DNA from 3 places in the Cupriavidus oxalaticus genome. Region 2 is predicted to be linked to each of the others. Evidence: predicted binding sites of a transcription regulator. Region 2 holds the regulator's gene; each other region holds the start of a gene.
The links. The regulator sigma-54, encoded in region 2, starts transcription at its own class of promoters, with help from an activator protein. The targets are predictions, from matches to a motif close to TGGCANGNAANCTGCTTT.
Positions count from the first base shown of each region.

Region 1: the regulator sigma-54 is predicted to act here: its motif matches at 3,698-3,715, upstream of JTE92_RS30715 (pilin).
Region 3: the regulator sigma-54 is predicted to act here: its motif matches at 8,112-8,129, upstream of JTE92_RS05435 (ammonium transporter).

Region 1 is NZ_CP069812.1:1,296,057-1,306,205, forward strand. Features, by position in the region: gene JTE92_RS18420 (hypothetical protein) at 1-365, shown strand, start outside; gene JTE92_RS18425 (hypothetical protein) at 362-2,281, shown strand; gene JTE92_RS18430 (hypothetical protein) at 2,265-2,495, shown strand; gene JTE92_RS18435 (hypothetical protein) at 2,571-3,044, shown strand; gene JTE92_RS18440 (lysozyme) at 3,041-3,502, shown strand; gene JTE92_RS30715 (pilin) at 3,788-4,243, shown strand; gene JTE92_RS18450 (hypothetical protein) at 4,307-4,552, shown strand; gene JTE92_RS18455 (DUF2188 domain-containing protein) at 4,751-4,966, opposite strand; gene JTE92_RS18460 (DUF2188 domain-containing protein) at 5,087-5,308, opposite strand; gene JTE92_RS18465 (hypothetical protein) at 5,934-6,107, shown strand; gene JTE92_RS18470 (hypothetical protein) at 6,673-6,870, opposite strand; gene JTE92_RS18475 (hypothetical protein) at 7,648-7,899, opposite strand; gene JTE92_RS18480 (hypothetical protein) at 7,904-8,191, opposite strand; gene JTE92_RS18485 (DUF2471 family protein) at 8,201-8,491, opposite strand; gene JTE92_RS18490 (hypothetical protein) at 8,868-9,149, shown strand; gene JTE92_RS18495 (cupin domain-containing protein) at 9,369-9,875, opposite strand; gene JTE92_RS18500 (hypothetical protein) at 9,916-10,149, opposite strand, start outside.
Region 2 is NZ_CP069812.1:329,419-339,567, reverse strand. Features, by position in the region: gene JTE92_RS13930 (monovalent cation:proton antiporter family protein) at 1-1,311, opposite strand, end outside; gene JTE92_RS13925 (KpsF/GutQ family sugar-phosphate isomerase) at 1,485-2,468, shown strand; gene lptC (LPS export ABC transporter periplasmic protein LptC) at 2,512-3,141, shown strand; gene lptA (lipopolysaccharide transport periplasmic protein LptA) at 3,262-3,909, shown strand; gene lptB (LPS export ABC transporter ATP-binding protein) at 3,964-4,764, shown strand; gene JTE92_RS13905 (RNA polymerase factor sigma-54) at 4,920-6,398, shown strand; gene hpf (ribosome hibernation-promoting factor, HPF/YfiA family) at 6,447-6,797, shown strand; gene ptsN (PTS IIA-like nitrogen regulatory protein PtsN) at 7,159-7,614, shown strand; gene hprK (HPr(Ser) kinase/phosphatase) at 7,694-8,665, shown strand; gene JTE92_RS13885 (PsiF family protein) at 8,843-9,169, shown strand; gene rapZ (RNase adapter RapZ) at 9,295-10,149, shown strand, end outside.
Region 3 is NZ_CP069811.1:1,222,183-1,232,331, reverse strand. Features, by position in the region: gene JTE92_RS05485 (sensor histidine kinase) at 1-138, shown strand, start outside; gene JTE92_RS05480 (Mpo1 family 2-hydroxy fatty acid dioxygenase) at 158-655, opposite strand; gene JTE92_RS05475 (Crp/Fnr family transcriptional regulator) at 829-1,554, shown strand; gene JTE92_RS05470 (arylamine N-acetyltransferase family protein) at 1,582-2,439, shown strand; gene JTE92_RS05465 (SDR family oxidoreductase) at 2,708-3,472, shown strand; gene JTE92_RS05460 (class I adenylate-forming enzyme family protein) at 3,593-5,341, shown strand; gene JTE92_RS05455 (acid phosphatase) at 5,380-6,222, shown strand; gene JTE92_RS05450 (CreA family protein) at 6,239-6,715, opposite strand; gene JTE92_RS05445 (acyl-CoA thioesterase) at 6,732-7,217, opposite strand; gene JTE92_RS05440 (HU family DNA-binding protein) at 7,385-7,666, opposite strand; gene JTE92_RS05435 (ammonium transporter) at 8,161-9,363, shown strand; gene JTE92_RS05430 (mechanosensitive ion channel family protein) at 9,537-10,149, shown strand, end outside.

The DNA.
Region 1 (10,149 bases), 970 kb from region 2:
GCGCCATCGACGGCGGCTCGGGGCCGGGGCTGCTGAAGATTTATGACGGCACGCGCCCGGCAACCGGCGCCGCCGTGACCACGCAGCAGCTGCTGGCGATGCAACCGTTCAACGACCCGTCCGCTGGCAGCATCTCCGGCACCACGCTGAACCTGAGCATCGGCGCGTCGGTGCTGGCGTCGAAGACGGGCAATGCCAGTTGGGCGCGCATCACCGACAGTGCCGGTACGTTCGTCGCCGACCTGGACGTTTCTGCCTCGGGAGGAAGTGGAGAACTACAATTGAGCGCCGGTGGCACTCCGACCACCCAACTATACGAGGGCGGCGTTTTCTCCATCTCGGTGGCGACGCTGGTTGAAGCGTGAGCAATGTAGATCTCGACTTCCACAAGGCTTACACGCCCCCGTCTGGTGGGGCGGTAGACCTGAACTTCTCGCTGAACCCCGATGGTGTACTCACCGCCGGGGTTTTGGCGATGGTGCAGCCGAGTCCGACGCTGCAGATCACCGGAAACGCCCAACCCGCCACTCCGGTCGAAGGCTCCTGTACCCTGACGATCTCGTCGGTGCAGACCGTCCACCTGACCGCCAACTACGATAACAATGTGTTCCGAGGGCCGAGCGTGATTCCCGGTAGCGCCTGGCAGGCGGCCGTCCCGAATCCGGCGGACAGGTCCAGCACGTTCCAGCAGGCCGGCACTCAGCGCACCGCGCACCAGGACACCTGGCAGCCGGCCGCCCTGCAGACGGCGGAAAAAGGCAGTGGATTTGAGCAGGCGGCCACCGCGCGGACCGTGTCCGGCGGCGGGTGGCAGGCGGGCGGCCACGTCGAGCAGTTGCTGCTGTCGCGGTTCGAGTACGGCATCCGGCTGCGCACCGCGCCGCTCGACGGGTGGCAAGCCACCTTGGCTAAGCCCCGCGCCCTGACAGACGGCTTCCAGAATGGCATCCGCAAGCGCGGCGAGGCGAGGTTGCCGTGGCAGGAGACCACCCCCGCCGCGCGGGACTGGCGCTTCACCTCGCAGCAGGCGGAAAAGACCCGGTGCGCGCCGGTGATCCCCTGGCAGGAGGCTAAGCAGGCGTACTGGGCGCCGGGCGAGGTGCCGCCGGTCGAGCCGCCCGATGAAACGTACGACGGCACTGGCAAGCCGTTGGATTTCCGCTGCCTGTGGCTCGACTATGCCGGCGACGACATCCTGCTGAACTTCGCCATCGACCCGTGCCCGCCGGTAAATCCGCCGGATGGCGAAACCATCATCGTCCCTGTCAAGAGGGTCTACATCGTGATCAACGCAACTACTCTGCGCCGTGTCGACGGCAACGTCCTGATCCCCGCATTCTCGATGTCGCTGAGCATCGACGCTGATTCCTGGACATGGGGCTTCAATGCTTCGCTGCCGGCGGAAACGCTCGACGCCATCGAGCCGGGCTCGGACGGCACGCCGGTCGAACTCGAAGCGGTGATCAACGGTACTGCGTACCGCGTACTGGCCGAAAAGATCAGCCGTGAGCGCACGTTCGGTCGCGCGGCTATCCGCGTGAGCGGCAAGGGCAAATCAGGGCTTCTCGACACGCCGTATGCGCCCGTGCAGAACTTCAGCAACTCGTCGGCCGCGCGCACGGCGCAGCAGTTGGCGAACGACGCGCTGACCGTCAATGGCGCCAGCATCGGCTGGACCGTCAACTGGCAAGCAACGGATTGGCTCGTACCCGCGGGCGCTTGGTCGCACCAGGGCTCCTACGTCTCTGCACTGAACGCGATTGCCGGCGCGGCCGGGGCATACATCCAACCGCACCCGAGCCTGAAGACGCTCAACGTTCTGTCCAGGTATCCGACGGCGCCGTGGAACTGGGGTTCGGTGACACCCGACTTCGAGCTGCCGGCTTCCGTGACGACGCGCGAGGGTATTGAGTGGCTGGAGCGTCCGCGCTACAACCGCGTGTTCGTGTCGGGGCAGGGGCAGGGCGTGCTCGGCCAAGTCACCCGCACCGGCACTGCCGGCGACATCCTCGCGCCGATGATGACGGACGCGCTCATCACGCACGCAGACGCAGCGCGGCAGCGCGGCCTGGCAATCCTCGGCGACACAGGTCGACAAGCTCACCTCTCGCTGCGTCTGCCGGTGCTGGAGGAAACGGGCGTGATCCAGCCGGGTAAGTTCGTGCGGTATGTCGACGGCGGCGTGACGCGCATCGGCATCGTACGCAGCACCAGCGTCGACGTGAGCAACCCGGAAGTGTGGCAAACCATCGGAGTGGAAACCCATGTCGCTACTGCGTAATCCCTACAAAGTCCTGCGCGACCTGATGCCGGACCCTCCGCTCCAGGTCGGCACGGTCGTGTCGATCACGGGCAGTGTGGCGTCCATCCAACTGCCCGGCGGTGGCGTGGCGCAGGCCCGCGGCGAAGCGGCTGTCAACGACCGTGTGTTCTTCCGCGACGGCGTGATCGAAGGACCGGCACCAACGCTGCCCATCGTCCTGATTGACGTGTAGGCGCAATCCATCCGCAGGCGGCGTTCTGCTGCCCGCCATACGGTGTTCACCTGGACAACTTTCAGGAGGACACCGATGTTCAGCGCAATCCTTTCATTCCTCGGCGGCTCCGCATTCCGACTGATTTGGGAACAGATCAGTCAGATGTGGACCGCCCACCAAGAGCAGAAACACGAACTGGAGCGCATGCGGCTGCAGGGCGAGCTTGACGCCGCGGCGCACGAGCGCAACCAGGCGGCAATCAAACTGCAGGCGGATCTCGGCGTGCAGACCATCCGCGTGCAGGCTGAAGCGGATCTCGCGCGGCTCGATGCGACCACGTTCGGGCAGGCGGTCACCGAATCCATGAAGCCGTCTGGCATCGCACTGGTCGACACCTGGAACGGCATCGTGCGGCCGGCAGCCGCAACCATCGCGCTGATGCTGTGGTGCGTGGCGCTGAACGCGCAGGGCTTCAAGATGACCGAGTGGGACCGCGAGCTGGTGGGCGTGATCCTCGGCTTCTTCTTCGCCGTGCGCGTGCTGTCGTCGACCCGGAGCAAGGTATGACGGTCGCCGAGTTTCGCGCGCTGGCAGTCCAGGTTGCTGCTGCGCTGGCTCGGCGCTTCGAGGGGCTGTATCTGCGCCCCTACCTGTGCCCGGCCGGCGTCCCAACCATCGGCTACGGGGCGACCCGGTACCTGGACGGACGCGCGGTGACGCTGAAAGATCCGCCCATCACCCGGGTGGTCGCCGAGGTAATGCTGCTCGACCAGGTGCGCACGGTCTATCTGCCGGCGGTGCTGAGGCTCTGCCCGGGTATCGACACGCCCGAGCGCCTGGCTGCGATCATCGACTTCGCGTTCAACCTCGGGGCTGGCAACCTGAAGGCGAGCACGCTGCGCAAGCGGATCAATGCGAAGCGATGGGCAGACGTTCCGGCCGAGATCCGGAAGTGGAACCGCGGCGGCGGTCGCGTACTGCGCGGCTTGGTGCTGCGGCGCGAGGCAGAGGCAGCGTTGATATAGTCGGGGCTAACTTCTGATAGAAACGTTGCTAAACCGGGTGACAAAATTTGTCACCCATCGCACAGACAGGGTGACAAATTTTGTCACCTCTACACCCCTCTGTGGGTGACAAAATTTGTCACTTACTCGCCGTGTTCGCAGCCGCACTGACAAAAATTGTCGTTTCACCCCGGGTTTTAACTCATTCGAGGTACCTGGCACACCTCATGCTCTATTGCCTGCCAGCAGCAATTCGCTGCGTAACTTAAAATTCTTGGGGGTCAACTCATGCTGAAAAAAGCGCGGATGGGAAAACGGGTACAAAAAGGCTTCACGCTGATCGAACTGATGATCGTGGTCGCGATCATCGGTATCTTGGCGGCAATTGCTATCCCGCAATATGCTGACTACCAGCAGCGCACCAAGGTGTCCGGCGCCGCAGGCGGAATTGGGGCATTTAAGACGGCTGTTGCTATGTGTGCTCAGGACAAGGGTACGCTCACTGGTTGCGGCGGTGGTGTGGGCGACATTCCGGCGGACATCGCTGCAGCCAATGCTGGCGCAACGGTCGCGTATGTCGATCAGCTCACGACGGCCAACGGTATTATTGATGTGATTACCACCGGTACTACCTCGGCGGGCGCTAAGATGGCGCTGAAGTACACCCCTGCCTTGGCAAACGGCGTTGTGCAATGGACGATTACGGGCACTGGCTGCGATGCTACGACGCCTGGTCGTGGCATTAAGTGCGCGGCCAACTAAGCGTTTAGTTGCGAACATCGGGCGCCCGCTGTATGGGGCGCCTTTTTCTATCTGGAGTATCCGTTGACGCTGCCCATCCTACCCAGCGCAGCCGAATTGGTCGCCTCGCTGGACGAGGAACTGATCGATCTGCTGTACGAGCGCCTCAAGATGGCGGCCGAACTGCCCCCGATCGAGACGCCCGATGACGTGGCCCGGGAGGTTCAGCGCATGCGCAATCTAGCTGCGATTTATCGCGTGCCGCCGGATCTCGGGGAGGCGATGGCGCTTGCGCTAATAGAAGCGCGCAAGCAGTGGAAGGGTGCATAAAGGCAAAAAGGCCCGCCATTGCACCACATCACTCTTCGAGGGGTCATGTAGTACGGCGAGCCGCCGACGAGTCGGCATGCGTAGTGTCCAGCAATTCGCGGCGCTAGGCAATTGGCGTGTCGTCTGCGCCCAACAGCTTAACGGTCCCAGCAATGCTTCGCAGCCGGTTAGGCGCGCAGCCTTTGGCGGGCATCGGCGCTAGTGAGTGTCCTTGCTGTAGGTGTAGCGTTCGCGGATTTTGCCGTTTCGGCCGTGGATGAATAGTGCAACGCCATCCTCTTTCGCTTTTTCTGTGCCAGCGGCGACCGCCTGATCCTGCGTCAGGTATTCCGCGCTCGCTTCGTCTTCCCCCTCGACCTCGACGACCCAGCCGAACTTGCCGGTTGGGATCAAGTGGATATTGTGCGCGTGCATGGTGGCGTCCTCCATACTGTTAATAAATTACATCTAGCGCTGGTGCGCCCGGAGTGCCATCGGCGACTGTGCGAGACCGCACAGTCGGATCGTGTGCGCGTCTTTTCGTCGCCAGTCGAATTACTCGACGACGCTGGCTTCGCATTCCTTGAAGAACAGTTCATCTGGCTTGTCATCGATGCCATGAATCAGTAGGACGGCGTCGTTCTCAATTGCTATTTTCATCGCTGCAGCGATTGCTACACCCCGCGAGGCACAGGGGACATGATCCTCTGATCCCTCACAGGCCACTACCCAGCGGCGATCCTTGGTGAACATCACTTCAACTGTGGATACTGACATCGTCATCTCCGCTCGTTGTTTATATCTCCTTTCTAGGGGCAGGCGGGGGTGGGTTCTGTCGGACGCGGTCCTACATTCTTGTAGGTCACGATGAAGGTGTTGTGGTGGCTGGCTACGGACCGAAGGGGCGAGCGCCGGGCCAGCAAATGACACCACAGCTGGGTCGCGAGGGGAGGCCAGAAAAGAAAACCCCCGGACGGACCGGGGGTTCAACGGGAAGGGGACAACATGAAGTTGCGCCCGAACCGCAGTATATACATGCTCTCTGCTTCATACCACAATTGGGTGATGTATTTTTAGACATATGTTCCGAGATCTGGCGATGGTTGGCGCATCCAAGCCCGGACCACGCCGCGTGTCGTCCTCGGGCCTCCCATGACCTTCAGTAATCCTCGGCCATGCCAAATGGAGGCCGTAAGGCTACACCCAAGCGTCTCTGATGCTGTGGGCCAGTTGGGCGTGCGGACATGCGCTTTCTTTGTGGTATCGCTCTCAGATGAGTCCTCTGGCCGTCCATCGAAACGAGCCCGGGTTTCCGTTGCGTCGCCAACATTTCTACCACCTCACGCTACGTTTCTTAAATGAAACTTAGGTTAGTGCTGTACTGAACTGTGTGGGGGGGGCCGTGCACGACCGCGACTTGTTCTTTGCCGTCCTTGGGGTGATCGTGTTTTTGGGCTATCTGGTTTTCGGTGGTGTTCCGATCTACGAGCGCCTTACGGCGGGCATCAATGCTATCCATGCCATCATGCAGACAGCAAATCATGCGGGCGAAGACAGAGCTGGGCGCGTGCGCTGAACTGGGATACTGGCGCTGCCGTAGCGGACCCGCTCACCCACTTCGGTAGGCCGCGCGGTGTGGCGCGGGCGCGATCTGCGCAAGCTGTTCCTGTCCGTCTTTTGGGGGAGAGCGGTGAAAAGGCCGGGGCAGCCCGCCGGCGTTACTTCGCTGTGAACGTGGAGAGCGTTATCAAGAAGGCGGCGATTCCTCGTAACCCTGTCAGGGTCTCTGATCTCGTTGTTCACCAGCAATCCCGGTCCCGTCCCCGTCGGCGGACTGTATCGGGAAGGTTAAACAATGGACGTAAGGCTTGATATGGGCCATATGGTTGATTTGCAAGCGATGCGCGGATTTCGAATGTAGGCCAAATAGAAAAAGCCCTCGGCCGGGGTGGGCGAGGGCACAAGCATGCGCTGCGCTCAGTGTTGGCAGGGAGGGAGCGCATCCGATCACTTTATGAGGCCAGGCGCCTTGCGGCAATTAGACTTTGTGAAATTCAGAGTTAAGCGATCACGCGGCGGCGATTGCGGTGGACGCCCCTAGCACGGCGGCAGAATTGGTGCCGGGGCTTGGGTGTCATGGGTCAGCTTCTACGAGCGATGGTGGCGAGGAACTGGCGGCCTCGACCGGTAAGGCGTACGCGCCCTTGTTGGTGCGCTTGGCGGTCCATCTGTACGAGTTCTTTGCGCGCCAGGGCATTCAGGTCGGCGGGATCCAATTCGGGCGTCTCGTTGGCATCCTTAAGGAGCATCAAGGCGGCAATTTCATGTGGGCTCAGCATCTTCGTCTCCGGCGAAGGGGATAGGTTTGCATGAAGTCCGCACAGCCGAAGGCTGCGCTCGGTAATAGTCCGCCCACTTTGTGTTGACCCAAGCCGGCTCGCAACGCGGGAAACATTTTTTTACGGCATGAGCTGGGGCTGTGCGCCGCGAAAGCGCAACACCGAAATCTTCTTGTGATGTCAAGCTCGCGCGAAGTCGCTTGGCTTCGCCCCAAGCTGATCGCCGATCGCAAATCGGCGGCCATAAAAAAAGCACCATCACAGGTGCTCGGCGCTTTCAGTTGTCGTTGCACGCGGCCGAACCGGATCATTTGACCCGGTTCGGATTTGCAGGTCGCCGGCCTGCACGACCACGTTTCATATGGGGAAATGTGATCGTTTCGCTGACCTACCTTCGCTTGCTACGGGCGTGTCTCAGTCAGCACTTAAATTATAGGTCAGCCGGTAACTGCCTCAAAACTTGGTGGCCACACTAGTATGAAAGAGCGTTTGGTGGTCCAAATGCGTGCGGAGCGGACATGGTCAACTTCGAAATGGAGCAGCGGCACTTAGCCCAGTCCCAAAGGCATTTGCGGGAGGGAAGGGGACGAGTGCGGCAACAGATTAAGATGGTTCGCGCGTTACGGGCCGATGGCCAGGATCCCAGCCTGGCGATTCAGCTACTTGTGGCACTCCGCGACGCGGTCGCAGTAGGGCGTCAGCACAAAGCCCTCATAGAGGCCGCCTTGCGCGATCAGGTGGCTTACTAGCGCGGGCAGGTTTTTGCGGGGCATTGCTTCAGCGCAGCGAAAAGCGAACCGTGGTGTCGCCCAGCGCAGTCCAGCTCCCGACTGCGAGCCGCACCAGTAGACCATCGGACCAGTAGGAGAGAAAGTCCGGCCGCCAGGTCAGCGCCTGCAAGTGTCGGGCTTCCAGCCCAGTTACCACGAGCCCGCCGGCCGTGGCCGCGACCGCATCGCACGGCAGCCGCAGTTCTTCGCTGTCCTCGCCGAAGTAATGGGCTTCGAGAAAAATGGTGGTAGCCGACATGGCGCTAGTTCGCTAGCTCGGCCCGGTAGGCCGACCAGAAGTAGTGCGAATGCCGGCCGTGCCGGGCCTGCTTCTTCTCGACAAATAGGCGCACGGTCCCAAGATGGCCGGCATCCACAAGCACCTCGTGGTGGCTTGGCGCCTCGCGTGTGGCTGGGCCGAGCGTGCGCAGTCCTGCGGCAATGTGATTGCCCTGGACCTGAGCGAGAATGCCGCTCGCCCCGATTGGTGGAACCGGGTCATAGGCCGTGGTCCGAACGTGGCAGCCGGCGGCGAGTTTGCTGTTGCCCATGGCGTCGGTTCAGTTGACCCGATTCCAGGCGTCTTGGATCACGCTGAAAGTGATCGGCAACACTTCGCTGCCCGTGAAGTCGGCGGGCGTATCGTCCTTCGGGTAACCCAAAAACGGCGAGGACTTCAGCATGCGGAGCAGGTTGGACGCATGCTTGCCCGACTGGGCCACCTCGTGCATGACCTCATCTTCGATTTGGTGAATAAGCTTCCAGGTCAGGATGCCGGCGGCGCGGTGCTTGGCGACGATGGCCGGCGTGGCTTCGATGATGGACGATTCAGCGGCGTTAATGGCGTTCATGGTCGGGTGAAAGTACTGTATGGATATCCAGTATAGCGCGTGAGAGGGCGGCCTTGGGAATGCGCGAGAAATTGTCTAACTTGGCTCGAAATCTACCCGCCGAGCCGCATGCCATTGTGCTCAAAAGATGAGCAGCAAGTTAGAGGAAATAAGCTAACTTACTGTTTTTGTTACACTTCATATCTATATGGGGTGCAGGTGGTCGGAGGTTCAAATCCTCTCGCCCCGACCAGAACAAGAAACCCGCTTGGTGAAAGCCAGGCGGGTTTTTTCGTTCTCGGGGGCGGGGCTTCAGACGTTTCAGGCGTAACGCTTTGATACAGCCTGCCCGACCGGGTGTTGCTATGCTCGGTCGTCCCTTGCGCACTGTTTTCCCATGGCCCGAACGCTCCCCACTGCCATCCTCGTCCTCTCCTGCCTGATCGTTTCGCCCGTCTCTCATGCCGGCGGCGAGTACAAGGAAAAATTCCGCAGCGGCCCTTGCAAGATCGAGCGCGAGGTCAAGCGGGATGGCGAATACAAGGAGGTGCGCAAGTGCAAGGATGGTCCGCGCGGCTATGAGCGCAAGGAAAAGTACCGCGACGGGCCGTGCCTGATCGAGCGTAAATGGGATGACGACGGCGAGTATGAAGAGAAGGTCGAATGCAAGCGTTCATGAATACGCGACCTTTGCCGCAGCCGTTTCCGCATTGCACTGGCGATGGCGGGCTTGCGCTGACCACATGGCCGTAGGCGCGCAGGCGCTCGGCGGCGGTGCCGCAAAAAGGGCAGTTGGCAGTTTCGGGTGACATGGGACACCGGAAAGATACTGTATGAATGTACAGTGTGACGCTGCTGCGCGCACCCCGCCGCGCGGGCTGTTTTTTTGCCGCGCGCGCTATCGCGAGAGCCGGCGCAGCAGGGTGTCATGCCCGCTTGCCAGGCCCGCAAGCGCGGCCGCATCGGCCAGTTCGAAGTCGCTGAACTGGAAGGCCGGTGCCACGGTACAACCGACCAGCGCAAAGTCGACGCCGTCTCCCAGGTCCACGCGTTCCGCGGCAAACCACCGGCCGGCGGGCACCATCGCCTGGAAGGACGCGCCGGTGTGGCGCAACGGATCGCCGAGACGCTGCGTGACGATGCCGCCGTCGGCGATGCTGTGCACTGCTACCGGCGAGCCGGCGTGGAAGTGCCACAACTCGTCGGAACGGATCCGGTGCCACGCGGAATAATCGTTGCCGCACAGCATGTAGTAGATCGCCGTGCTGGCTTCGCGCGTACGCTGGTCGGCGCACACGATGCGTTCTTCGCTGCGGTAGGTCTCGCGATAGAAGCCGCCTTCCGGGTGCGGCTTCAGTGCAAGCGTGCGGATCAGTTCGTTGGCGGCAAGGCTGTGGGCTGGCATGTGGACGTTGGCGTGGCATGGTGCAGGCGGAAGCCATAGCTTAAAGCAGGGCGAAGCGTGCCTGTGCGGGGCCAACCAGCGCGGGGCGGCTGACCGGGTAGCGGTGGCGCGTGCCATGCGCTTCGAACGAGAGGAAATCGGGCGTCCAGCGCAGCGACCGGAGCAGGTCGGGCTCGATGCCGTGGACGATGATGGCGCCGGCGTCAATGCTGACGCTGCCGCAGGGCAGGCGCAGGGATTCCGCATCGTCGCCGAAGTAGAAGGCCTCAAGCAG
Region 2 (10,149 bases):
GACATAGGTGATGCCCTCGCGCTCCATCATGTGCGCCAGGTTCTGCCCGCTGCGGCCGAAGCCGCAGATGATGGCGTGCTTTTCCGTCTGCAGGCTCTGCGCGGCGATGCGGGTCATGTTCAGCGACTGCATCAGCCATTCGTTGGCGGCAAAACGCAGCACGATGGCGTCGCTGTACTGGATCAGGAACGGGGCGGCCAGCATCGACAGCAGCATCGAGGCCAGGATCACCTGGATCAGCACCGGGTCGACCAGGTTCAGGCCGTCGATCTGGTTCAGCAGCACGAAGCCGAATTCGCCGGCCTGCGCCAGCCCCAGGCCGGTACGGATCGCCACCCCCTGGCGCGAGCCGAACACCCGCGCCAGCACCGCGATCAGCACCAGCTTGAACAGGATCGGCACCACCAGCAGCGCCAGCACCAGCCACAGGTGGTCCAGCACCACGCGGATATTGAGCAGCATGCCGATGGTGACGAAGAACAGCCCCAGCAGCACGTCGCGGAACGGCTTGATGTCTTCTTCCACCTGGTGCCGGTACGGCGTCTCGGAGATCAGCATGCCGGCCAGGAACGCGCCCAGCGCCATCGACAGTCCCAGCCGCTCGGTCAGCGCCGCCATGCCCAGCGTCACCAGCAGCAGGTTCAGCATGAACAGTTCCTGCGAACGGCGCGCCGCCACGATGTGGAACCAGCGGCTCATCAGGCGCTGGCCGAGAAAGAAGATCGCGCCCAGCGCCACCACGATCTTGACCGTGGCCAGCCCCAGCGCCACCACCAGGTCGCCGGGGTCGCGCGACAGCGCCGGGATCACGATCAGCAGCGGCACCACCGCCAGGTCCTGGAACAGCAGGATGCTGATGATGTTGCGGCCGTGCTCGCTCTCCAGCTCCATGCGCTCGGACAGCATCTTGGAGACGATCGCCGTGGACGACATCGCCAGCGCCCCGCCCAGCGCCACCGAGGCCTGCCACGACAGCGGGAACAGCCAGTTGAAGGCCCAGCTGACCGGCACCACCGACAGCATCGACAGCACCACCTGCGAGCCGCCCAGCCCGAACACCAGGCGCTTCATTGAGCGCAGCTTGCTCAGGCTGAACTCCAGCCCGATCGAGAACATCAGGAACACCACGCCGAACTCGGCCAGGTACTTGGTCTGCGCGGTGTCGCTGGCCAGCCCCAGCGCATGCGGGCCGATCAGGATGCCAACGGCGAGGTAGCCAAGCATCGGCGGCAGCTGCAGCATGCGGAAAACGACCACGCCGAAGACGGCAGCGGCCAGCAGCACCAGGGTCAGTTCCAGCGGTGAATGCATCAGGATGGTCGGGTGAGCGGCCTGGTGAGCGGTCTGGTGAGCGGTCTGGTGCGCGCCCGACCCGGCACGGGCACCAGACCGGGAAACGTGGCAGGCGCGGTGAGTGCGGCAGGCGCGTGGGCAGTTGGAGGCGGCCCCGGACGCCAGCGCATTCGTTGGTATACTTCGACGCCATGATAGCCAATTTCGATGCGGATCGAGCACTCCGGCTCGCCCGCGACACACTCCAGACCGAAGCCGATGCGGTTTCCGCACTTTCCGGCCGCCTGACCGACGACTTTGCCCGCGCCGTGCAGATGATCCTGCAATGCAGCGGGCGCGTGGTGGTCTCCGGCATCGGCAAGTCCGGCCATATCGGGCGCAAGGTGGCGGCCACGCTGGCCTCCACCGGCACCCCGGCGTTCTTCGTGCATCCGGCCGAGGCCAGCCACGGCGACCTGGGCATGGTCACGCGCGACGACGTGCTGATCGCCTTCTCCAATTCCGGCGAGACCGGCGAGCTGCTGTCGATCATCCCGATCGTCAAGCGCATCGGCGCGCGGCTGATCTCGGTCACCGGCAATCCTGAGTCGAACCTCGCCAAGCTGGCCGACGCGCACCTGGACGCGGGCGTGGAAAAGGAAGCCTGCCCGCTCAACCTGGCACCGACGGCCAGCACCACCGCCGCGCTGGCGCTGGGCGATGCGCTGGCGGTGGCGGTGCTGGACGCGCGCGGCTTCGGCGAGGAAGACTTCGCCCGCTCGCACCCGGGCGGCGCACTCGGCCGCAAGCTGCTGACCCATGTGCACGACGTCATGCGCACCGGCAATGCAGTCCCCAGTGTCCGCGAGAACACCCCGCTGGCCCAGGCGCTGATGGAAATCACGCGCAAGGGCATGGCCATGACCGCGGTGGTCGATCCCGACGGCCATGCCATCGGCGTCTTCACCGACGGCGACCTGCGCCGCCTGCTGGAAACCCCGCGCGACTGGAAGACCGTTCCCATCGGCGAGGTCATGCACCGCAACCCGCATGTGGTCAACCAGAACCAGCTCGCCGTCGAGGCGGTGCAGGTCATGGAAGCCAACCGCATCAACCAGTTGCTGGTGGTCGACGACGACGGCCGCCTGGCCGGCGCGCTGCATATCCACGACCTGACCCGCGCCAAGGTTATCTGAACGGGGCGCGAGAAGCACCGACAAGCACACCGACAAGCACACCATGCAGGCACTCATCGCCTCCCTCAGTGGCATCGTCATGCGGCTGCTGCCGCTGCTGCTGATGGCCATCGTCGCCGGCAGCACCTTCTGGCTGGTGCAGATCAACTCGCCCAGGGAAAGCCAGGACACGCAGGCGGCCAAGAAGCACGAGCCGGACTATTTCATGGACCGCTTCTCGGCCACGGAACTGGCGCAGGACGGCAGCACCAAGATCCGCTTCACGGGCGAGCGCATGGTCCACTTCGAGGACGACCAGACCTACGAGGTCACGCGCCCCGCACTGCGCGCCTACGAACCGGACAGGCCGCCGGTGACGGCACGCGCCGACCTGGGCCGCATGAATGCGGAAGGCTCTGTGATCGACCTGTACGGCAACGGTCATATCCTGCGCCAGCAAGGCGCCGACCCGTCCAAGGATCCGCAGCTGACCGCCGCGTCGAGCTATTTCCAGCTGCTGGTCAACGACGACATCGTCAAGACCGACAAGCCGGTGAAGCTGACGCGCGGCCCCTCGGTGATGACCGCGAACGGGCTGATCTTCAACAACGTCACCCGCGAAGTACAATTGCTCGGCAACGTTCGCGGCACCATCGTCACCGGGCCATCCCCTGGCCGTACGCCGGGGCCCTGACCCGGTCCGCGCGGCCGCCCGGCCGGCAACGGCCATGCCGCCGCGCGCCCTGCCCGTCCCGCACGACCCGCCCGATCTGCATAACCCGCACCACCACGCCCTCTAGCCACTGCTGCCAACATGACTGCTTCCCTGACGACTTCGTCCCGTCGACACGCCGCCCCGGCCCTGCTCGCCGCGGCCATGGCCTTCGGCCTGCTGCTGGCCCAGCCCGCGCTGGCCGAGCGCGCGGACCGCGACAAGCCGATGGTGCTGGAGGCCGACAACGCCAGCTACGACGACGTCAAGCAGATCTATACGCTGACCGGCAACGTGGTGCTGACCAAGGGCACGATGATCCTGAAGTCGGATGCGGCCGAACTGCGCACCGACCCCGAGGGCTACCAGTTCGCGGTGGCCACCTCCAAGCCGGGCAAGCAGGCCTATATCCGCCAGAAGCGCGAAGGCGTCGACGAGTACATCGACGGCTGGGGCGACCGCATCGAATACGACGGCAAGCAGGAGCTGTCCAAGCTGATCGGCCATGCGCGCATGGCGCGCCTGCAGGGCGCCAAGATGCTCGACGAGATCCGCGGCGCGGTGCTGACCTACGACAGCCGCAAGGAGTTCTACACGGCTGCCGGCGGCGGCGACAACACCTCGGCCGCCAATCCGTCGGGCCGCGTGCGCGCGGTGCTGTCGCCGCGGCAGGACCCGAATGCGCAGGGTTCGGCCAGCGGCTCGCCGCTGGACCTGAAGCCGGCGCCCGCGCCCGCCAACAAACCCTGACGCCGGGCGGGGGCTCGCTGCCTCGCCTGAAACGCTGAACGCCAGACTGTGCCAATGACCGATACCGCCACCATCGCCGAAAAGCCCTCCGTCCAAGCCACGGCCGTCCTCGAAGGCGGCAGCACGCTGGTCGTGCGCCACCTGAAGAAGCGCTACGGCTCGCGCACCGTGGTCAAGGATGTCTCGCTGGACGTAAAGAGCGGCGAAGTGGTCGGCCTGCTCGGCCCCAACGGCGCGGGCAAGACCACCTCGTTCTACATGATCGTGGGGCTGGTGAACCTGGACGAGGGCGATATCGTGCTCGACGGCGACCACATCAGCGGCCTGCCGATCCACGAGCGCGCGCGCATGGGCCTGTCCTACCTGCCGCAGGAAGCATCGGTCTTCCGCAAGCTCAACGTCGAGGAAAACATCCGCGCCGTGCTGGAGCTGCAGGTGGAAAACGGCAAACCGCTGGCCAAGGCCGAGATCGACCGCAGGCTCGACGCGCTGCTCGACGACCTGCAGATTGCGCACCTGCGCAACAACCCCGCGCTGTCGCTGTCCGGCGGCGAACGCCGCCGCGTGGAAATCGCGCGCGCGCTGGCCTCGTCGCCGCGCTTCATCCTGCTGGATGAACCGTTCGCCGGCGTGGACCCGATCGCAGTGGGCGAGATCCAGCGCATCGTCAGCTTCCTGAAGGCGCGCAACATCGGCGTGCTGATCACCGACCACAACGTGCGCGAAACGCTTGGCATCTGCGACCACGCGTACATCATCAGCGAAGGCACCGTGCTGGCCGCCGGGCAGCCCGAAGAGATCATCGCCAACGAATCGGTGCGGCGCGTCTACCTGGGCGAAAACTTCCGCATGTGATGTACCCGCCTGCCCGCAGCGGCAGGCCATTGATTCTCCCCGCTTTCGGCCCCATGATCTCGATATGGGCCAGCCCACTGCCGGCGTCGATCAAGCCGCGACATCGATAGCAATTTCCGTTCCAACGACGGAAAGATGCGCATAAAATAGGTCGCATGAAACCGTCGCTACAGCTCCGCCTCTCCCAGCACCTGGCACTGACACCGCAACTGCAGCAGTCGATCAGGCTGTTGCAGCTTTCAACGCTGGAATTGCAGCAGGAAGTCGAACAGGCGCTCACGGAAAACCCCCTGCTCGAACGCGAGAACGACTGGATCGAAAGCCCGCTGCGCGTGGCCGCCGATGGTTCGGTCAACGTGCAGAGCGCGCCGGCGCCGGCACCCGCCGAACCGCAAGGCAACGGCGAGGCACGCAGCGATGGCGCGGCCGACGACGACAGCTACGGCGACAGCAATGGCGGCGAAGACTATGGCGGCGACTGGAGCCTGGACGACTTCGCGCGCCGCCCGCAAGGCGACGAAGACGAGAAGACGCCGATGCAGCTGCGCGAAGCCGAGCCCACGCTGCGCGAATACCTGATGGAACAGCTCACGCCGCTGAAGATCTCGGTGCGCGACAAGGGCCTGGCCATCTTCCTGATCGAATCGCTCGACGACGACGGCTACCTCGGTGCAACGCTCGAAGAGATCTGCGCCGAACTGCCGGAAGAACTCGAGTTCGAGATCGAGGAATTGCAGGCGATGCTAACGCTGCTGCAAAGCTTCGACCCGCCGGGCGTGGGCGCGCGCAACGCGGCCGAGTGCCTGGGCCTGCAATTGCGCCGGCTGCAGCACCCGCAGCGCGAACTGGCGCTGAACATCGTGCACAACCACCTCGAGCTGCTGGCGGTGCGCGACTACACGCGCCTGAAAAAAGCCCTGCAGGTAGACGAGCCTGCACTCAAGGCCGCTCACGAACTGATCCGCTCGCTGGCGCCCTATCCGGGCCACGCCTACAGCCGCCCCGAAGCCGACTTTGTGGTGCCCGATGTGTTCGTGCGCAAGAGCGGCAGCGGCTGGATCGCGCAGCTCAATCCGGATGTGATGCCGAGGCTGCGCATCAACGACATGTACGCGCAGATCCTGCGCGGCGCGAAAGGCGAGTCGGGTACCGCGGGCCTGCAGCAGAAACTGCAGGAAGCACGCTGGCTGATCAAGAATATCCAGCAAAGGTTCGACACGATCCTGCGTGTCTCACAGGCCATTGTCGAGCGTCAAAAGAACTTTTTCACGCACGGCGAAATCGCCATGCGCCCCTTGGTTTTGCGGGAGATTGCCGATACACTGGGATTACACGAGTCAACCATCTCCCGGGTGACGACCAATAAATACATGGCAACGCCGATGGGTACTTTCGAACTGAAGTACTTCTTCGGCAGCCACGTGTCCACCGAAACCGGTGGCGCGGCTTCATCAACGGCCATCCGCGCCTTGATCAAGCAACTGATAGGAGCCGAAGACCCGAGGAATCCCCTTTCCGACAGTCGCATCGCCGAACTGCTGGGTGAGCAAGGCTTCGTTGTCGCACGTCGCACCGTTGCCAAATATCGCGAAGCCCTGAAGATCCCCGCAGTGAATCTCCGCAAGTCTTTGTAGCCGAGCCCACCGCCTGCCTGGTGAGGCTCTTTCAGAAGGAGAAGCGCTATGAACTTCAAGATCAGTGGACACCACCTTGACATCACGCCGCCGTTGCGTGAGTACGTGGAAACGAAGCTGGAGCGAATCGTCAGGCATTTCGATCAGGTCATTGGCGTTAGCGTGCTGCTCTCTGTCGACAATCACAAGGAAAAGGACAGGCGGCAATATGCGGAAATCAATCTACATCTCAGGGGCAAGGACATCTTCGTTGAAGCGCATCATGAAGACCTGTATGCGGCGATCGACGCACTAGTCGACAAGCTGGACCGTCAGGTACTGCGCTACAAGGACCGCGTGCAAGGCCACGACCGCGAAGCGGTCAAGTACCAGATGGCCGCAGCGCAGATGCAGCAATGAGCGTGCCCGGTGGCCCCGCAGAGGGCCGCTGAATCAAGACTGAACAAGGCAAGCCGCGCATAGCGCGGCTTTTTTGCGCCTGTGGCGCCCGAGCAAAGGCTCGTCACCCGTTTGAGACGGAGTGTTCGCAACGGCCGCGGCAGGGTGTATGCTGCGCCATACATGCAGAGCCGCATCCCGCCCGCGCCCGGTTAAGGTGCGGACGCCAACCGGGGCGGCGCTGCGCTGCACAATCACAGGGAGGCCGCTGCTCTATAATGGCCGGACGCCTCGGCATTGCCGGCGACCGGCAGCCTCCGAGCCACACACTGCCCCGCGGAACGGCGGATCCGCCCGCTAACTGAAATCCTGCGCATCGCCCATGAATCGTTTGGCCAAATTGCTGCCACCCGGCAACATCACCCTCGACGTCAGCGTCACCAGCAAGAAGCGTGTGTTCGAGCAGGCCGGGCTCCTCTTCGAGAACAACCATGGCGTGGCGCGCGCCACCGTGACCGACAACCTGTTCGCGCGCGAGTCGCTGGGCTCCACCGGACTCGGCGCCGGCGTGGCGATCCCGCATGGCCGCATCAAGGGCCTGAAGCAGCCGCTGGCCGCCTTCATGCGCCTGGCCGAGCCGATCCCGTTCGAATCGCCCGATGGCAAGCCCGTGTCGCTGCTGATTTTCCTGCTGGTGCCGGAACAGGCCACGCAGCAGCACCTGGAAATCCTGTCCGAGATCGCGCAGCTGCTGTCGGACCGCGACATGCGCGAAGGGCTGGCGACCTTGCCCACTTCCGAAGCCGTGCACCAGCTGCTGACCGAATGGCATCCCTGATTCACCGATCGTCCTGAACGGGCCGGCACAGACCGGACAGGCGCAGCGCCTGGCACACCGCCCCACACGTCATACCCGCATGGAACTCACCGGCGTCACCTCCCAGTCCATCTTCGACGACAACGCAGCCGACCTCAAACTCTCGTGGGTGGCCGGCCTGGAAGGTGCGGACCGCGCCTTCGACGTCGAATTCGCCCGCGAAGCCACCTCCGCCGCGGACCTGGTGGGCCACCTGAACCTGATCCACCCCAACCGCATCCAGGTACTCGGCAAGCCCGAGATCACCTACTATCAGCGGCTGGACGACGATATCCGCAAGCGCCAGATGGGCGAGCTGATCCTGCTGGAGCCGCCTTTCCTGGTGGTGGCCGACGGCATGGAGCCGCCGCCGGACCTGGAGCTGCGCTGCACGCGCTCTTCCACGCCGCTGTTCACCACGCCGGTGTCGTCGGCCGCGGTGATCGACCACCTGCGCCTGTATCTGTCGCGCATTTCCGCGCCGCGCGTGACCATGCACGGGGTATTCCTCGACATCCTCGGCATGGGTGTGCTGATCATGGGCGAATCGGGCCTGGGCAAGAGCGAACTGGGCCTCGAACTGATCTCGCGCGGCCACGGCCTGGTGGCTGACGACGCGGTTGACTTCGTGCGCCTGGGGCCGGACTTTATCGAGGGCCGCTGCCCGCCGCTGCTGCAGAACCTGCTCGAAGTGCGCGGCCTGGGCCTGCTCGACATCAAGACCATCTTCGGCGAGACCGCGGTGCGCCGGAAAATGAAGATCAAGCTGGTGGTGCAGCTGGTGCGCCGCAACGACGGCGAGTTCGAGCGCCTGCCGCTCGATTCGCAATACCTCGACGTGCTGGGCCTGCCGATCCACATGGTCAAGATCCAGGTGGCGGCCGGCCGCAACCTCGCCGTGCTGGTCGAGGCCGCGGTGCGCAATACCATCCTGCGCCTGCGCGGCATCGACACGCTGCGTGACTTCATGGACCGCCAGCGCGCCGCGATGCAGGCCGATGCGGTCTCGCGCGGCCAGGGCCGCCTGCTCTGAGCGGGCTGGTTGCCCGCGCACGCGTTTTCAATTGCTTACAACGGCGGCTTCCCCCGCCGTCAACGCCAGCGTCCAGTCTGCCGTTTTGTGCTGTAATGGGCATCGAGCCCATGACAAGGCCGCCGCCAGCCCTGACACCGTGCGGCCGTGATGTTTTCCACACCAAGGAGAGCAAGCATGAAGAAACTGATCGCGATGTGCGCGCTGGTCACCCCGCTGCTGGCATCCGTGGCCTTCGCCCAGTCGGCGTCGGCGCCGGCAGCGCCCGCCAAGGACAAAGCTCCCACCGCGCAGCAGGAAAAGATGAAGACCTGCAATACGCAGGCCGGCGACAAGAAGGGGGACGAGCGCAAGGCGTTCATGAAGCAATGCCTGTCGGCCAAGCCGGACGCGACGCCCAGGACCCAGCAGGAAAAGATGGCCGCTTGCAGCAAGGAAGGCAAGGGCAAGAAGGGCGACGAATACAAGGCGTACATGAAGGAGTGCCTGTCGAAGTCGGCCTGAGGCACGTCTTTCCCCCGAGCCAACCACGGCATGGCGAACCGCGAGGTTCGCCATCGTTGTTTCCGGGGCCGCAGTCATCCCGCTGTCATGACGCGACCATCACGTGATGCTATGCTTCAGTTGCTATGCGCATCATCCTCATCACCGGCATTTCCGGTTCCGGCAAGTCCGTCGCACTGAACGTCCTCGAAGATGCGGGGTACTACTGCGTGGACAACCTGCCGGCGCAGTTCATCCCGGACCTGGCCCGCTACCTCTCCAGCCAGGGCTATACGCACCTGGGCATTGCCACCGACATCCGCAGCCGCGAGTCGCTCGACCAGTTGCCCGATACCGTGCGCACGCTCGCCGGCGAGCACCAGGTCGAGGTGCTGTTCCTGACGGCCAGCACGGACGCGCTGGTGCAGCGCTACTCCGAGACGCGCCGGCGCCATCCGCTGTCGATCCGCACCGATGGTGGCGTGGTAAGCCCCGGCGGCGAGCCGGCCTTCAACGACACCGCGCTGATGGAAGCGATCGAAATGGAGCGCGAGCTGCTGAGCCCGCTGGCCGAGGCCGCGCACCGCATCGACACCAGCAATGTGCGCACCAATACGCTGCGCAGCTGGATCAAGGAGCTGATCCGCAACGACAGCGAGCGCCTGACGCTGCTGTTCGAGTCCTTCGGCTTCAAGCACGGTGTGCCCAGCGACGCCGACATGGTGTTCGACGTGCGCTCGCTGCCCAATCCCTATTACGACCTGGCGCTGCGCCCGCTGACCGGGCGCGACACGCCGGTGATCGATTTCCTGCAGGCGCAGCCGATGGTGCTGGCGATGGCCGAGGACATCCGCGCCTATGTGGAAAAGTGGCTGCCGAGTTTCATCGCCGACAACCGCAGCTACCTGACCGTCGCCATCGGCTGTACCGGCGGCCAGCATCGCTCGGTCTATATTGCGGAAAGGCTCGCCAACTATTTCCGCGCGCATGGTAATGTGCTG
Region 3 (10,149 bases), on a different replicon from region 2:
GAGGCGGCTGCCGGCAGCGGGCTGGGCCTGGCGATCGTCACCGAGATCGCCGCCATGTACGAAGGCAGCCTGGCGCTGGCGACCAGTCCCCTGGGGGGACTGTCGGCGCGGCTGCGGCTGCCGGCGGGCCTGCCCTGACGCCCGTCGAATTCTCCTGTCAGTGCGCGCGTGCCGCCATCGCGTCGCGCGTGTCGCGCGCCAGTCCCAGCGCGAAGGCGGTCTCGGCGACCAGGAACAGCGGGCCGATCAGCAGGCCCGCCAGGTCGTCGACAAACGCCGGCTTGCGCCCTTCATAGTAATGGCCGATGAACTGGATAATCCACCCCGCCACGAACAGGCCGAGGCCGATGGCCAGCCACGCAGCGGTCGGCATGGCGGCGATGTGCGCCCCGGCATAGAGGAACAGCGCCAGGATCGACGCCATCACCACGCCGAAGCCCAGCGACAGGCGCAGGTAGAACAGGCACGACAGGATATACAGCAGCATCGCCGGCGTCAGGTGGGCGGAGCCGTCGCCCAGCGGCATGGCCGGACGCGCCAGCAGCGTGGTCACCGCCAGCACGATCATCGGGATGCCGATGAAATGGGTGACGATATTGCGCGGATCACGGTGGTAGGCGGCGTAGTTGGCCAGGTGCTCGATCAGGGTTTTCACGGGACGTCTCCTTGTGTGCGCAGGCATGCGCGGAAGCTGCCGCCTGCTGCTGTCCGCGCTCGGGTCGCGATGTGGATTTATAGTAGTGGGCGCGTACCGGCGGGTCTGTCTGGTTTTTGACAATCCGCCGGCACACCGGCTTTGACGACCTTTCGCCCCAACAGGAGACCGTCATGGAATCCGCGCCCCCGCCGCACCGCCGCGCCCCGCTGCCGGATGACGACCCGCTGGCCGCGGTGCGCGCCGGTGCCTGGTTCAGCCAGCTGCCGCCGGCGTTGCGCCAGGCGCTGCTCGACGACGGCTGCCTGCGCCGGCTGGTGCCCGGCCAGACGCTGTTTGCCCGTGGCGACCGCTTCGACGGCCTGTACTGCGTGGCCAGCGGCACCGTGCAGATCCATGCCAGCGGCGAATCGGGCAAGGCGGCGTTGCTGGGGCTGCTCGAGCCCGGCACCTGGTTCGGCGAGATCTGCCTGTTCGACCGCCTGCCGCGCACGCACGACGCGCGCGCAGTCAGCGCCGCAACGCTGTGGCACGTGCCGCGCGCGCCGCTGGAGCGGCGCCTCGCGCAGCATCCGGCTTGGTGGCAGGCGTTCGGCCGGCTGCTTGCGGCAAAGACGCGCCAGGCTTTCGACTATGTCGAGGAAACGCAGCTGTTGCCGCCCGCGGCACGCATTGCCCGGCGCCTGGCGGCGATCGCGCATGGCTACGGCAACCTGCCGGCGCATGCCGACGCGGTGCTGCGCGTGCGCATCCCGCAGGAACAGCTGGCGCAGATGCTCGGGCTGTCGCGCCAGACCGTCAATCACGCCCTGCGCGAACTCGAAGCGCGCGGCTTGCTGCGGCTGGAATACGGCGGCATCGAGCTGCTCGACCTGGCCGCGCTGGAAGCGCTCGACTGAATCCACCACCGGGGAGCCTTGCCTGCCATGATCACACTCGATGCCGCCCAACTCGATGCCTATTGCGCGCGGCTGGGCATCGCCGCCCCGCCCTCGCCCACGCTGGAGGCGCTCGACGCCGTGCTCGGCGCGCAATTGGCCAGCATTCCGTTCGAGAACATCGATCCGCTGCTGCGGCGGCCGGTCAGCATCGATCTCGACGCCGTCTTCGACAAGCTGGTCACGCGCGGGCGCGGCGGCTACTGCTTCGAACTCAATACGCTGCTGGCGGCAGCGCTGGGGGCCTTCGGCTTCAGCGTGACGCCGCTGGCCGCGCGCGTGCGCTGGGGCGTGCCCGATGGGGTCGAGACCGTGGCATCGCATATGCTGCTGCGCGTGGAAGTGGCGCATCGCAGCTATCTCGCCGACGTCGGCTTCGGCGGACCCACGCCGTTCCGCGCAATGGCGCTGTCCGCACCTGCCGACGACGACTTCCCCTACCGGCTCGCCAGCTCCCCGCCGGAAGCCGCCGGCAGCGCGTTCCACAGCTTTGACCTGGAGGCGCGCGGCGTTGCGGGCTGGATCAAGGTCTACCGCTTCGACCTGACGCCGCAGCCATGGATCGATTTCGGGCCGCGCAACTGGTATGTCTCGACGCATCCGGACAGCGTGTTCCTGCGCCGGCTGACGGCCGCGCGCACCGTTGGCGGCACGCGCGTGACGCTGGCCGATGGCGACCTGGGCGAACGCGCGCCGGACGGCAGCGTGCGGCGCCAGCGGCTGGAAACGCCAGAAGCCGTGGTGCAGGTCCTGGACGAACGCTTCGGCATACGGCTCGACGATGCCCTGCGGCACGGACTGATGGCCGCGCTGCCGCCCTTGCTCGCGGCTAGCGCGCACGCATGACCGCATGAAACGCGCGGCGTGCGCGCCACCTTGCAGTGTTGCCGTGCCGCGCTGCACCAGACCTCCATGCACGCCGCGCATTGCCCGCAGAAAGAATGCTGATATGGCCGCCATCCGGGCCGCGGCGCTGTGGACTCGGCCGCCGCGGCACCACCATAATGTCCTGGCGATGCAGCGCTTGCGCCGCATCGCCAGGACCACAGCGCGGCAGATCCGCCGCCTGCATGAAGCCGGCCGCTGACGCCGGCGCAGCTATACAGGAGACTCCATGTCATTGTTCGATCTGACGGGCAAGGTTGCCATCGTCACCGGCTCCTCGCGCGGCATCGGCCGCGCCATCGCCGAGCAGATGGCTGTCCAGGGCGCCAAGGTAGTGATTTCTTCGCGCAAGGCCGAGGCCTGCCAGGAAGTGGTTGATGCCCTCAATGCACGCCATGGCGCCGGCACCGCCATCGCGGTGCCCGCCAATATCTCGTCGAAGGAAGACCTGCAGCATCTGGTCGACGAAACCAACCGCACCTTCGGCAGGATCGACGTGCTGGTCTGCAATGCCGCGTCCAACCCGTACTACGGGCCGATGGGCGGCGTCTCGGACGACCAGTTCCGCAAGGTGCTGGACAACAACGTCATCTCCAACCACTGGCTGATCCAGATGGTGGCGCCGCAGATGATCGACCGCAAGGACGGCTCGATCATCATCGTGTCGTCGATCGGCGGCCTGCGCGGCTCGCCGACCATCGGCGTGTACAACATCTCCAAGGCCGCCGATTTCCAGCTGGCGCGCAACCTCGCGGTCGAATTCGGGCCGCACAACGTGCGCGTCAACTGCATTGCGCCGGGCCTGATCAAGACCGACTTCGCGCGCGCGCTGTGGGAAGACCCCGAGCGCTACAAGCAGTCCACGCAGGGCGCGCCGCTGCGCCGTATCGGCGAACCCATCGAGATCGCCGGCGCGGCCGTGTACCTGGCCTGCGCCGCCAGCAGCTTCATGACCGGCCAGGCGCTGGTGGTCGATGGCGGCGTGACGATCTGACCGGCATCCCGGGTCGTACCTGAGCTTCTGACGCAAGCGTTGCGCGTGCGCCGGCCTGTCCGGCGCACGCCGCTTTCTTTGCATTGCCCTCAACCTGCAGCGCAGTTACGGGAGGCAGTCATGTCAAGCAATCCGCAAGTGGCCGGCACCTGGCCGGTCATGTCCCTGGCCGAGGCCCACGCCCGGCTGACCGCGCCCGGCTCGCCGTTCGAGACCGAGTCGCGCGTGATCCGCGGCATCCCCACCACTGTCTGGAAGCACGCGCCCGCGACGCTGTGCGACCTGTTCCACGCGACCAGTGCCTTCGGCGAGCGCACCTTCGTGGTCTACGAGGACGAGCGCGTTTCCTACGATGCCTTCCGCCGCGCCGCCATCGCGCTGGCGCATGCGCTGGTGCGCGACGGCGTGCGCAAGGGCGACCGCGTGGCGCTGGCGATGCGCAACCTGCCGGAGTGGCCGGTGGCGTTCTACGGCGCGCTGCTCGCGGGCGCGATCGTGACGCCGCTGAACGCGTGGTGGACCGGCGCCGAGCTGGAATATGGCCTGGCCGATTCCGGCAGCCGTGTGGCCATCGTCGATGCCGAGCGGCTCGACCGCATCCTCGAGCATCTGCCCGGCTGCCCGGCGCTGGAGCGTGTCTATGTTTCGCGCACCGGCGCGGCCACCGGCGATGCCCGCGTCGCCGCGCTCGAAAGCGTGATCGGCACCAGCGCCGACTGGGCCGCGCTGCCGCAGCAATCGCCGCCGCAGGTCGGGATCGACCCGGAGGACGATGCCACCATCTTCTATACCTCGGGCACCACCGGCAAACCCAAGGGCGCGCTGGGCACGCATCGCAACGCCGCCACCGTCGCGGCCGCCGGCAGCTTCAGCCCGCTGCGCAACCTGCTGCGCCGCGGCGAGCCGGTTCCGGCGCCGGATCCCGCGGCGCCGCAGAAAGCCATGCTGCTGGCGGTGCCGTTTTTCCATGTCACCGGCTGCATGGCGGTGCTCAACGGCGCGCTCGCTGCCGGCGGCAAGGTCGTGCTGATGCACCGCTGGGACACACTGCGCGGCATGGCGCTGATCGAGCGCGAGCGCTGCACCGCCGCCGGCGGCGTGCCCACCATCGCCTGGCAGATCCTGGAGCATCCGGAGCGCACGCGCTTCGACCTGTCTTCGCTGGAGAACGTCAACTACGGCGGCGCGCCGGCGTCGCCCGAACTGGTGCGGCGCATCGTCGACGTGTTCCCCATGGCCGCGCCTGGCATCGGCTGGGGCATGACCGAGACCTCGTCGACTTTCACCAGCCACAGCGCCGAGGAATACGTGCTGCGCCCGGACAGCAGCGGCCCGGCGCTGCCGATCGGCGAAATGAAGGTGGTCGACGGAGGCGGCCAGGCACTGCCGCCGGGCGAGACCGGCGAACTGCTGGTACGCGGCGCCAACGTCGTGCGCGGCTACTGGAACAAGCCCGAAGCCACGGCGCAGACCTTTGTCGATGGCTGGCTGCGCACCGGTGACATCGCGCGCATGGACGAGGAAGGCTATGTCTATATCGTCGACCGCATGAAGGACATGCTGATCCGCGGCGGCGAGAACATCTACTGCATCGAGGTGGAAAGCACGCTGTACGAACATCCGGCGGTGATGGACGCAGCGGTGGTCGGCATCGCGCACAAGACGCTGGGCGAGGAACCGGCCGCCGTGGTCAGCCTGAAACCCGGCATGCAGGCAACCGAAGCCGGACTGCAGGATTTCGTGCGCGAGCGGCTGGCGGCGTTCAAGGTGCCGGTGCGCATCCTGCTGTACCAGGAGATGCTGCCGCGCAATGCCAATGGCAAGATCCTCAAGTCGAACCTGCGCAAGCTGTTCGACCCGGCGGCCTGACCGGCCGGCGGGCAAACCATCACAACAAGGAATAAGAATTGACGCACCAAGCAAAGCGGGAACCAAGCCTGTCCAATCCCTTGCGCCTTGGCGCCGCCATGGCCGCCGCCGCGCTGCTGGCCGGCTGCGCGGCCGGCGGCACCAATCTGTCCGCGGTGCCGGAATTCCGCCCGGGCGTGCCGGCCGGCTACCTGGCCGCCGAGGCGCGCCCCGACAGCCTGAAGCTGCTGCCCGCCCCGCCGGCCCAGGGCTCGCCCGCGCAGGCGCTGGATGACGATGCGGCGCGCCAGGCCGGCACGCTGCGCGGCTCGCCTCGCTGGCAGGTGGCCGCCACCGACGCCGTGCTCACCTTCCCGCAGGCGGCCAGCGCGTTTTCTTGTGCGCTGGGCGTCCCGGTCAGTGCCAAGGACACGCCTTACCTGAATATCCTGCTGCGCCGCAGCCTGGTCGATGCCGGCCTGTCCACCTACGGCGCCAAGGACCGCTACCAGCGCACGCGGCCCTTCGTCGCCAACAAGACCGCGATGTGCACGCCAGACGACGCTGCCAAGCTGGAGAAGGACGGATCCTATCCATCCGGCCACAGCGCCATCGGCTGGGCCTGGGCGCTGATCCTGGCCGAGGTGGAACCGGCCCGCGCGGACGCCATCCTGGCGCGCGGGCGCGCCTTCGGCCAGAGCCGGGTGGTGTGCAACGTGCACTGGCAGAGCGACGTCAACGAAGGCCGCATGATGGCCGCGGCGACCGTGGCACGCCTGCATGCCGATCCGACCTTCCGCGCGGATCTTGAACAGGCGCGCCGCGAAGTGGCCGCGGCGCGTGCCGCCGGCGCCCGTGCGCCGGGCAATTGCCAGGCCGAAGCCGCGGCCCTGGCACCCTGACCGGGCCGGCAGCGCCTTATTTGACGGGAATCGCCGTGCCGGCCGGCACCGGCACGGCGGTCACGCTGTTCTGCGGGCTGCCGCTGACGATGCGGTCCGAATAGGTCAGGTAGACCAGCGTATTGCGCTTGCGGTCGACCGCGCGCACCACATGCAGGGTCTTGAACAGCACCGACATGCGCTCGGAAAAGACATGGTCCTGCTGCTTCAGCGGCCCCTTGAAGGCGATGGTGCCCACCTGCCGGCAGGCGATCGAGGCTTCCGGCGGGTCTTCCGCCATGCCCAGCTGGCCCTTGATGCCGCCGGTGCGGGCACGCGACACATAGCAGGTGATGCCGTCGACCTGCGGGTCGTCATAGGCTTCGATCACGACCTTGTCGGAGCCGGTCATGCGGAAATTGGTGCTGACGCTGCCGATCTCCTCGGCATGCGCACCGCCCGCGGCCGCCGCGCAGGCGGCCACGGCCAGGATCGTGCAGGATCGCTTCATCATGGTGGATGGCAACGCGTCAGGTCACCGACGACTTGATGTCGCCGTGGCGCTTTTCCATTTCCTGGCGCAACGCACGGCGCTGCTGGGCGGCCGCAAAACGCTGGCGCTCGACCTCGTCGCGCGGCTGCAGCGGCGGCACTTCGGCCGGGGCACCGTTGTCGTCGACCGCCACCATGGTGAAGTAGCAGCTGTTGGTGTGGCGCACCAGCTTGCTGCGGATATTCTCGGTCACGACCTTGATGCCGATCTCCATCGAGCTGCGGCCGGTAAAGTTGACCGAGGCCAGGAAGGTCACCAGCTCGCCCACGTGGATCGGCTGGCGGAACACCACCTGGTCCACCGACAGGGTCACCACGTAGCGGCCGGCGTAGCGGCTGGCGCAGGCATAGGCGACCATGTCCAGGTACTTCAGGATGGTGCCGCCGTGGACGTTGCCGGAGAAATTGGCCATGTCCGGCGTCATCAGCACGGTCATGGAAAGCTGGTGGGACTGGTCGTTCATGATGCGGAGCGTCTGGATTGCGGGGGCGGTCGCCCGGGCCGGCTGGCGGCATCCGGGCGCCGGCAGTTTAACCCGGATCGGCCCTGCCGTTGCCGCTCATCGCGGTGTGGCACACAACAAAAAAGCGGCCTGCCTGGCCGCCTTTTCACGCTGTGGACGCAAACTGCTTACTTCTTCTTGTTCACCGCGTCCTTGAAACCCTGTCCGGCGGAAAACTTGACCGTCTTGGCGGCCGGAATCTTGATGGTTTCGCCGGTGCGCGGATTGCGGCCGGTGCGGGCGGCGCGCTTGCCGGCGCTGAAGCTGCCAAAACCTACCAGCGTGACCGAATCACCCTTTGCCACTGCCTTCTTGATGCTGTCCAGCGCTGCGTTGAGCGCGCGCTCTGCGGCGGCGTTGCTCAGTTCTGCTTCCGTGGCGATGGCCGATACCAGTTCACCTTTATTCATGGCTGATTTCCCTTGTTGGTCGTCGTCACCGATGTGCTTGCCTGGCGGCAAAACATCGGATCGGCGCAGTCTAATCTGCCCCTTGTGCGTTGAGCAATCCCCAGTGGCACCAATGCAACGAAAAAACCCGCAAATCCTTGCTTGAGGCCGGTTAGCGGGCAATTTCCCGCGCTTTTCGCGCTTGTCACGGGCCGGATTTGCTGGACTTGCGTCGTTGTGCCGCAAGGCGGTGCCGGCGCCGCCCGGATGGGACAAATGCCCGAAATTGGGGCGACGCACCATAACGGGTCAACCGAGCTGCCGCGGACGCGCCATTCTGGCGCATTTCCGGCACAACTGGTGGCGCCGGCCCCTTGACGTCCCGCGTGCCCGGTTCCCTGCGCGCGGCATTCCGGTGCGGATCCTGCCCACTCCGGTGCAGTCGGCACCAGGATGCAGCCGGCACTGGAATGCTTTTTGCGTGCCCATGCGCCCATTTTGAGCATGAGATCACTATGGACAACTGGAAGAGCGGCACCGACGCCATGTTTATCCTGCTTGGCGCCATCATGGTGCTGGCCATGCACGCCGGCTTTGCTTTCCTCGAGCTGGGCACGGTGCGCAAGAAGAACCAGGTCAATGCACTGGTAAAGATTCTGGTGGATTTCGCAGTTTCCACGATTGCCTATTTCTTTATCGGTTACACCATCGCCTACGGCGTGCAATTCATGTCCGGGGCGGAAACGCTGGCCCAGAAAAACGGTTACGACCTGGTCAAGTTCTTTTTCCTGACGACTTTTGCCGCCGCCATTCCGGCGATTATCTCGGGCGGTATTGCCGAACGCTCGCGCTTCAATCCGCAACTGGTGGCGACATTCGTGCTGGTCGGTTTTGTCTACCCGTTCTTCGAAGGCATTGCGTGGAACCAGCGCTACGGGGTCCAGGACTGGATCACGCAGGTTGCCGGCGCGCCATTCCATGACTTTGCCGGCTCGGTGGTCGTGCACGCGCTGGGCGGCTGGATCGCGCTGCCGGCGGTGCTGCTGCTCGGCGCGCGCCGCGGGCGCTACCAGAAGGACGGGCGCATCAGCGCCCATCCGCCCTCCAATATCCCGTTCCTCGCGCTGGGCGCGTGGATCCTGGCGGTGGGCTGGTTCGGCTTCAACGTGATGAGCGCACAGACCGTCGACAAGATCAGCGGCCTGGTCGCGATCAATTCGCTGATGGCGATGGCCGGCGGCACGCTGGCGGCCTGGGCCGCCGGGCGCAACGATCCGGGCTTTGCCTACAACGGCCCGCTGGCCGGGCTGGTGGCGGTATGCGCCGGCTCGGACCTGATGCACCCGCTGGGCGCGCTGATCACCGGCGGCATTGCGGGCGCGCTCTTCGTCTACATGTTTACGCTGGCGCAGAACAAGTGGCATATCGACGATGTGCTGGGCGTCTGGCCGCTGCACGGGCTGTGCGGCGCCTGGGGCGGCATCGCCGCGGGCATCTTCGGGGCCAGGGCACTGGGCGGGCTGGGCGGCGTGTCGCTCGGCGCGCAGCTGATCGGGACGGTGCTGGGGATCGTGGTGGCACTGGTGGGCGGCACGCTGGTATACGGTGCGCTCAGGAAGCTGGTCGGCATCCGGCTCGATGCCGAAGGGGAATTCAACGGCGCTGACCTGACGCTGCACCGCATCTCCGCCACGCCGGAGCGTGAAACCAACTGGTAAGGCGGATGCGCCGCCCCGCGGCGCCTGGGCAAGCTGGCCTGCCGGCCCGCTTGTCTTGACAATTATTTGCTTGCACTTCCAGGCACGGCATTCCAATAATTGCCGTGCCCACGTATTGCGCCGCGTCAGCGCGCAGGGCTTGCACCACTCACCCAAATCGAGAGGACACGCCAATGGATGCCACGACTTTCGACAACCTCAAGACCCTGGTGGTCGCCTATGCGACGCAGTTCGGGGTCAAGATCCTGGCAGCGCTAGCGTTCTGGGTCATCGGCCGATGGCTGATCCATTTCGTGGTACGGATGGTGCAGAATGCGCTCACCAGACAGAAGGTCGACCCGACACTGCTGCGCTATGTGGGTTCGATCGTCACGGTCACGCTGAACGTGGTGCTGGTGATCGGCATCCTCGGCTACTTCGGCATCCAGACCACCACCTTTGCCGCGCTGATTGCCGCGGCCGGCGTGGCCATCGGCATGGCATGGTCGGGGTTGATGTCGAATTTCGCGGCGGGCGCCTTCCTGGTGGTGCTGCGGCCGTTCAAGGTGGGGGATTTCGTTACCATCGGCGGCGTCACCGGCACGGTGCGTGAGATCGGGCTGTTCGCCACCACGCTCGACACGCCGGACAACGTCCAGACCGTGATCGGCAACAACAAGATTTTCAGCGACACGATCCAGAACTTTACCGCCAACCCGTTCCGGCGCGTGGAGCTGAAGGCGCAGCTCGCATCCAGCACCGACGTGGCCGATGCCGTGGCGCTGCTCAAGTCGCGCATCGCGCAGA